2 regions of the Paenibacillus sp. FSL H7-0756 genome follow, and region 2 is predicted to be linked to the other one. Evidence: a T-box and tRNA genes for the amino acid it is inferred to sense, from the RefSeq annotation. Region 2 holds a T-box; the other holds one or more tRNA genes.
What was found. The T-box of region 2 lies ahead of NST04_RS11055 (valine--tRNA ligase). A T-box ahead of a tRNA ligase gene usually reads a tRNA of that ligase, here a tRNA-Val.

Region 1 (4,212 bases), on a different contig from region 2:
TCGCTCGGTACGTAATTCAGTAATCATCAAAGTGTTACCTCCATGAAGTATATATGGTATTGGTGAGGTACAACTATTGATATCTGCGCATAGTTCAGTCCTTTCCGTGTGTAAGCTGACTCTATTATATAGAATGCACGGGAGAAAGTTAAATATCTGGTGTGCGATCCTGACGGCGGTGTTCAAAAGACGCTGACAGTAACGACCTGATTGCTGTAAATTCGTAACCGTCATTATTAGAGGTTGTGTGAGCTTGTGCTCATGCAGTCTTTTTTATGTTTCTTATTCCTCCAAGCATGGTAAGGTTTAGGTAAAAACATCCGGGAGGGCATGATGAGAAAAACGGTACTGGTAATGTTGTTCTTGTTCGTATTGACGGCTTGTGCGGATTCCAAAGACGGGGTAACCACCAAAGACTTAGCCATCCAAAAGGTGAACGATCATAAAGCCATGGTTGAGTATGGTATGAGCCGCGCGGAAGCAGAAGAGGTATTGGGCAAAGGAGAAGATAAGGATATTGCGAATTCAATCATGTACAGCTCTGGCGTAAGAATTATGTACCGTGAGGATAAAGTGGCAGGTATTACTCTGGCGGAGGAATCGAAAGATACGTATGAAACCACTGGCGGTTTTAAAATTGGCATGTCTAAGGATGACTTCAAACAAATCTATGGCGATCAGTATCTGACGGATATGGAGCGCAACCTGGATTATGCTTACGATTCCATCAACAAGCGGTATTTGCATGATAAAGAATGGGCAGCGAAAGCTGAAGATGATACGAAAATATATGTAATTTCAGGCCTGTTCAACGGTAAGGGTGAAGCGGACGGCGTGGTATTGGTGGATAAGCGAATGGCGATAACTTACAGGTGAATGGGAGGGCTGAATATAAAACTGGGCTTGTATGTTTCATAGATCTTTGAAGGGAGAAACAATTTATTCTGGACATTAAAGCCAAGACGGCTGAGGGCAAACGGATCAACATCGAAATGCAACTATTCAATCCATATAATATGGAGAAGCGGACACTTTTCTACTGGAGTGAGATGTATTACCACCAAATTCAAAAAGGCGACGATTACATTCAATTGAAGAAGTGTGTAACGATCAATATTTTGAACTATTCCTGTCTTCCTAATAACCGCCATCATAATATCTTTCGCCTTCGGGAAGATCACACCGGGATTCCACTGAACAATGATCTGGAAATTCATGTAATAGAATTAACAAAGCTCGAGGAGCAGGCCGTCCCATTAACTGGTGGTCTGATCAACTGGTTATTATTTCTGAAGGGTGTTGAGCAACCAAACTGGGAGGTGCTGACCATGAATGAACCGATGTTGAAAAAAGCAATGGATACGCTGGAGTTCCTGAGTCAGGATGCCGCTACAAGGATGGAGTATGAAGCCCGGATGAAGTATTTGCGGGATGAGGCGTCTCGGATGAACGGGGCTAAGGCAGAATAAAACTGTTGCAATGATAACAACGAAAAACGAAGCCGATCATATGATCGGCTTCGTTTCTTTAAGGCTATCCATATATAGGACGGATGGGGTTCGAACCCATGACCCCTACCCTGTCAAGATAGTGCTCTCCCGCTGAGCTACCGTCCTGCAACGAAATTTATAATAACACAGGACGTAAGGGAATGGCAAGAGATTTTTAAATATGCTATAGATGATCAGTTAAGCATGACCCTTCCATACCACCGCAGTGACAAAAACCCACGACACCCCATCCATAGTATATTACAATAATGGCGCTTGTCTGGAAGTTCCTTAACCAACATAAAAGGTGGAATTCTATCATGATCGTAACATTGCATGAAGCGGAGTGCCCTGGGGGGAGTCTCAAATATGTAGTGATTTTTATGAAGCAAGGGAAGGATTGGGTTCTGGTACGGCACCGTGAGCGGTCCACGTGGGAATTTGCCGGCGGGCATATTGAGGCGGGTGAGAGTCCCGGGGAAGCTGCGGTAAGAGAACTCTACGAAGAGACAGGCGCTGAAGATTATGAACTGCATCCGCTATGCATCTATTCGGTCAGAAGTGATGAGCTGGCAGAGAGCTACGGGATGTTGTATTATGCAGATGTCAAAAGGTTCGGAACTTTGCCCCCGTACGAAATGGCGGAGCTTCGAAGCTTCAGCGAGCTGCCGCAGGCTGTGACCTACCCGGGGATCTACCCCACGCTATATGCGAGAGTATGTGAATATGTGAAGCATCTGTGAATCAATCTTAATCGTATTTCTGGTAGAATAGACACTCGATTGGCTGAAAGGAGGCCCAGCTCATGAGCAATGAGATTACGAGGTTTAAGCGTCTTGGCGACTACCTGAGATCACGCCGGGACCGCCTGCAGCCAGAAGCTGCAGGGATCAAGGAAACGAACAGTCAGCGCAGAACACCAGGTCTGCGGCGGGAGGAGGTTGCGGTTCTGGCCGGTCTCAGCAGCACTTATTATACATGGCTGGAGCAGGGCAGGGAGGTTACCGCCTCCAGAGAGGTCATGGAGAGTCTCAGTCAGGCGCTGCGGTTGTCGGCAGATGAGCGCAAGCATCTGTTTGAGCTATGGAATCCCGGCTTGCCGGATACACTTGCTTCTATAGATACGGTCAGTCCGGAGCTGAGTCCGCAGTGGCGGGATATTATCCGGCAATTGACTTATCCGTCTTTTATTACGAATGAGCGGTCTGAGGTACTGGCCTGGAATGATAAAGCGAGTGAAGTGCTTAGTGATTTCGGAGGTCTGTCTGCTTCTGAGCGCATTATGATGCGTCTTCTGTTCCTGGATCTGGAGCTGCGCTGCCGGATGCTGAACTGGGAGGAGTTCGCCCTACATTCAGTAGGTGTGTACAGAACCTATTATGACTTGAACCTGCATGATCCTTGGCACAAGGAGATGGTCGATCAGCTCTTGGAGGACAGTGCGGATTTCGCCGAGATGTGGAAACAGCACAATATTCAGGGGAAAAGAGTCAACCGTGTGGTCATAGAGAGTCTGGGTACAAGTGAGCCTGTAGTCTACGACATCAATTCGATGGCCAATCTGGCGGATCACCCGGGACTGCATATTTGTATCTATACGCCTGTTATAACGTAGCAGACGATTCTCGGGGGACATACGCCATACGTTTCCTCCGCTCCCTGGTAATGATCTTACTAGCATGAACGTACTGTGGCTGCTCCACGGCAGGACGGTTAGAATAAGGACATGTTCGTAAGATCTATTACAGGGACAAGAGGGAGGCAACCATATGCATACAAGAACACTCGGGAACGAAGGGCTGAGCGTATCGGCTCTGGGACTCGGAACGATGATGATGCCGGATAATGAAGAGTCTGTACGAACCATTCATGGCGCGCTTGATCTGGGCGTAACTCTGCTGGACACAGCGGATATCTATGGAGCCTTCGAGCAGCAGCGCTTCGGCGGTAATGAACGGCTTCTCGGGCGGGCGCTTAAGGGCCGGAGAGATCAGGCAGTGATTGCGACGAAATTCGGCATTACGCATACTCAGGGACCCAAGGGAGACCCGGCCTATATCAAAAAATCCGTAGATGCCAGCCTCTATCAACTAGGCACAGATTATATCGATCTGTACTATCAGCACCGTCCTGATCCGAACACCCCTATTGAGGAAACCGCTGGTACCCTGGCTGACCTTGTCAAGGAAGGAAAGATCCGTTATATCGGCTTATCCGAGGCTTCGCCTGAACTGATCCGCCGGGCACATGCGGTGCATCCGTTGACCGCCCTGCAGACAGAGTATTCGCTCTGGAGCCGGGAGGTGGAGGATGAGATTCTGCCGCTGGTCAAGGAGCTGGGCATCGGCTTCGTTCCTTATAGCCCGCTGGGCCGCGGTTTTCTGACTGGACAGATCAAGAGCTTCGATGATCTGCCGGAGGATGATTACCGCCGGCATTACCCGCGGTTCCAGGGAGAGAACTTCACCCGGAATCTGGAGGTCGTCTCGCTGATCGGGCAGATGGCAGCCGAGAAAGGCTACGCTCCGGCACAGCTTGCCCTGGCCTGGCTTCTTGCACAAGGAGAGCGGATTGTACCGATTCCCGGTACGAAGCGGCTGGAGCGGTTAGAAGAGAACCTCGGAGCACTTCAGGTTACCTTGACGGCGGAGGATCTCGCAAGGATTGAGCGGATATCCCCGCAAGGGATTGCAGCCGGAGCACGTTACCCCGGCCAGAACTA
Region 2 (4,212 bases):
TAAGCCAGAACAGACTGGGTCTTGGCCTTGGCGGCTGCGTCCGCTCCGTACAGCGAAAGCTTGGCGAATTCGATATACCAGTCGCACAGATCATCCCAGATGAAGTTGTAGAGCAGGCGTCCGGTCTCGCCGAACTCGTACGAGTCAATTAGACGCGTAATATCACGGGAAGTTTCGTTCAGGCGGTGCAAAATCCAGCGGTCTGCTGTGCCAAGCTCACCTGTAATGTCAATATCTTCAAAGGCTACGCCTTCCAGATTCATCAGCGCGAACCGGGAGGCATTCCAGATCTTGTTGGCAAAATTGCGCGCCTGCTCTACCTTTTCCATACGGAACCGCAGATCCTGGCCCGCTGTACTGCCGGTAGTAATCATATAACGCATGGCGTCAGCGCCGTACTGCTCGATAACATCCAGCGGATCGATGCCGTTGCCCAGAGACTTGGACATCTTGCGTCCTTCGGCATCGCGTACGAGTCCGTGCATCAGTACATCGGAGAACGGCTTCTGGCCTGTGAATTCCATGGCTGAGAAAATCATCCGCGCTACCCAGAAGTAAATGATATCGTACCCGGTAACCAGTACGTTGTTCGGATAGTAACGCTGATAGTCACTGCTCTCCCCGTCAGGCCAGCCTAATGTAGCGAACGGCCAGAGGTTGGAGCTGAACCAGGTATCCAGAACATCCTCATCCTGCTTCAGGTCGGACAGCCCGCTGATGCGGCGTGCTTCTTCTTCGTCGTGCGCAACAACAAGCTCCCCGGTAGATTCGGAGTACCAGGCCGGAATCCGGTGACCCCACCACAATTGGCGGGAGATACACCAGTCGCGGACATTCTCGATCCAGTTCAGGTACGTCTTCTCGAAGCGGTCCGGCACGAAGTGGACCCCGTCACCGTCCTTCTGTGCAGCGATGGCCGCTTCTGCCAGCGGCTGCATTTTGACGAACCACTGGGTGGACAGATAAGGCTCTACAACAGCCCCCGAACGCTCACTGTGCCCAACCTGGTGTACATGATCCTCAATGGAGATCAGCACGCCTTGCTCCTTCAGGTCGGCTACGATGGCCTTACGGCAGTCGCTGCGGTCCATTCCCTGGTAAGCGCCTGCTTCCTCATTCATCACTCCGCCTTCGTCCATTACATTGATCTGCGGAAGGTTATGGCGGACTCCCATCTCGAAGTCATTCGGATCATGCGCCGGTGTAATCTTAACCGCACCGCTGCCGAACTCCTTATCTACGTATTCATCAGCAATAACCGGAATCTCTCTGCCTATAATCGGCAGGACCAGTGTTCTGCCAATCAGATGCTTGTAACGGTCATCCTCCGGGTGTACCGCTACCGCTGTATCGCCCAGCATCGTCTCGGGCCGCGTGGTAGCCACCGTAATATGGCCGCTGCCATCCTTAAGCGGATAACGCAGATGGTACAGATGCCCGTTCACTTCCTTGTATTCAACCTCGATATCCGACAGCGCTGTACGGGCAGCCGGGTCCCAGTTAATAATCCGCTTCCCGCGGTAGATCAGGCCCTTCTGGTACAGCTCCACAAATACCTTGCTGACCGCCTTCTTCATTCCATCATCAAAGGTAAAGCGTTCGCGGGAGTAATCGAGGGACAGGCCCATCTTGGCCCACTGGTCATGAATGGTCTCTGCATACTGGTCTTTCCAGGCCCATACCTGCTCCAGGAACTTCTCGCGTCCCAGATCATGGCGGGAGATTCCCTGCTGGCGCAGCTTCTGCTCCACCTTGGTCTGTGTAGCAATCCCTGCATGGTCCGTACCCGGCAGCCACAGGGTATCATATCCCTGCATCCGCTTGGTGCGGATCAGCACATCCTGAAGCGTGAAATCCAGCGCGTGTCCGATATGCAGCATTCCTGTTACATTCGGCGGCGGAATCACGATGCTGTAAGGCTCCGCATCCGGACGCTTGCCGGCTTCGAAGAAGCCCTTCTCCATCCAGTACGCATACCACTTCTTCTCTGCCGCTCCCGGATCATATGTAGTCGGCATGTCGCTCTGCTTGTGATTAGCTGAAGCGGTAGCTTCTGCCGCTTCCTGCCCGTTCGGCAGCTCTGCTGCTGCATTGTTGTTATCAGCCATTGTGAACCCTCCACTGTTAAATGTATTGAGTAGCTAGCGGTTTCTGAGAATACAAAAAGGCCCTTCGTCTCAAAGGACGAAAGGCCATTCTTTCGCGGTACCACCTTTGTTTCGCGCCAATAAAAAATAAACCACTGCCTTAAGTTCCCCTACAGGTTCCTGAAGCTTAGCGCGACACTCATGCAGGGTAACGGCTGCAACCGGCCGCATCCTAACCGGTCTTCATGATGAAGACAAGCTCAGAAGGGCAACTCCGGGGCGACTTCGGGGGCTGCATCCTGCGGGAATTCACACCAATAATAATCCCGCTCTCTGAAGGGCTGACCGCCTACTCTTCCCGTTCCCAGTCTTTATGCTAGTTATTACTTAGTTCAATAATACATTCAGTGTTATCCCTAGTCAACCAGCATATACACAAAGGGCGCGCAGCAGACGAACCTTGGCGCTTACTCCCCGCTCCAGATCACTTGAACCACGTTGAAGCCCTGGCGGCTGCCCGTTCCGGGAGCCCCGTCCACGGTAACAGCAAACGTGCTACCTGCATCAATAATCTGGAAGGCGGCTGCAGAGACCTCCTCCGATTTGGAGGTGGCTCCTTTTTGCGCGAAATAGTCCTTATACGTATTGCCCAGCGTCTCCAGCCCCTGCTTCGTGGTATAGCTGAAGGTCGCGGACGGCTTGCCGGTCGCCGAGCCTTCGATCAGATCAAAGATCTTCGCGTCCGCCGGAAGCGGGAAGTCCGCCGGCAGGCTCTTCGGCCGCTTCACAGAATCCGCTGGTGTTCCTGCGGACGAGCCGCCGGAGGAGACAGCCGGAGCAGCCCCATTACCGATGATGACCCGGCTGGTTGCAGCATCGTAAGTAACAGCGGTGTTCAGCGCTTCGCCTATGGAGCGTACAGGCAGATAAGTGATGCCGTTGTAGGTAATCGGGGCGAGGGTTTTGCCGTTGCCGTCTTTGGGCGTGTACGCCTGGCCATTCACGACGATCCCGATTTTGTTGTTCAGGAGCGCCTTGATCTCCTGCAGATTGCTGGCGGCATAGACACCGGCCGAGACTGTGAGCGTCAAGCTTAGTGCGGCCGCAGTGGCTGCCACTTTTCTCTTCATGTGAATGATCATCCTTCCAGAAGTAGTGTACCAGCGCATAGCTGCCTGAATGTGTAATGTATGTAGGCCGGTAGTGACTATTACCCCCGGCTGAACGGTTTGTAAACCAGAAGCGGAAATCATATACAGAAACAGGAACAGCCCCATCCGTAAGGCAAGGGCTGTTCCTGTTAAGCCTGAATTCTCCGCGCATCATCAATCTCAAGGGATGTATAATACCTGTCCCTCTTCTACAACCTGACCGGACAGCCGGTTATACATGGTCAGCTCCCGGGTGCTTAGCTGGTATTTCTCGGCTATGGTGTCCAGCGTCTCTTCCCGCTGTACAATGCAGAGCCTTACCTTGCGGAACAGCTCCGTTCCGCCCATGCCGCCGATGAACCGGCTCTTCCACGCTGTGTCATTGCCGGCCTCAGGAACAGCCTCCGCTACAGAGTCTAAATTGCCCGATAGCAGTTCTTCCTGCTCTCTGTTGGCGCGGCTTGCGCTGAGCAGCGAGGAGAAGGTGAGCGGCTCCCGCTCGGCGGCTCCAGGTTCTTTTTTGCTGCCAAGGGCAACCTTGAGATCCTGCTTCTCCTCAGGGGGAGCCAGAGATTCCGCAGACAGGAAGACTTCATTGTCTATGGCCTGGATCTCCTCTGCCGCCTCCCCTTCTTCGTTCCCGGCAAATAGCGCAGCAGCGTCACTGGCAGCGGAGGTTAACACCGGCTCAGGCTGCGCGGCGGCTTGAAGCTTCGCATTACCCCAATGATCCACTGTGTTCAAGGCGGCGCTGCCTGCCGAAGAAGCCGTATCCAGGCTATGGGTCCTTGCTCTGGGTTCCTTGTCCTTCAGGGGTGGGGAGAGATAGGCGGCGGGCTGGGTGTACGTAGTTTCTTCCGCATACAGAGGTTGGACTACAGCCTCAGCCGGATTAGCAGAGTTCTGATCTTCTTCAGAGCCCTCGGCCGCCCCCTCGCCATAGGTCCAGAGCGAATTCTCATACAGGGTATCAT

Region 1: it has a tRNA-Val gene. The T-box ahead of NST04_RS11055 (valine--tRNA ligase) is inferred to sense a tRNA for this amino acid. The anticodon was not compared.

The regions. Positions count from the first base shown of each region.
Region 1 covers NZ_JBBOVT010000002.1:1,490,949-1,495,160, reverse strand. The annotation lists gene NST04_RS23220 (GNAT family N-acetyltransferase) at 1-27, opposite strand, end outside; gene NST04_RS23215 (hypothetical protein) at 364-876, shown strand; partial or broken gene NST04_RS23210 (Rpn family recombination-promoting nuclease/putative transposase) at 930-1,466, shown strand; tRNA gene NST04_RS23205 (tRNA-Val) at 1,545-1,616, opposite strand; gene NST04_RS23200 (NUDIX hydrolase) at 1,811-2,233, shown strand; gene NST04_RS23195 (helix-turn-helix transcriptional regulator) at 2,296-3,105, shown strand; gene NST04_RS23190 (aldo/keto reductase) at 3,260-4,212, shown strand, end outside.
Region 2 covers NZ_JBBOVT010000001.1:2,494,736-2,498,947, reverse strand. The annotation lists gene NST04_RS11055 (valine--tRNA ligase) at 1-2,018, opposite strand, end outside; T-box leader at 2,178-2,462, opposite strand; gene NST04_RS11050 (stalk domain-containing protein) at 2,555-3,217, opposite strand; gene NST04_RS11045 (LysM peptidoglycan-binding domain-containing protein) at 3,419-4,212, opposite strand, start outside.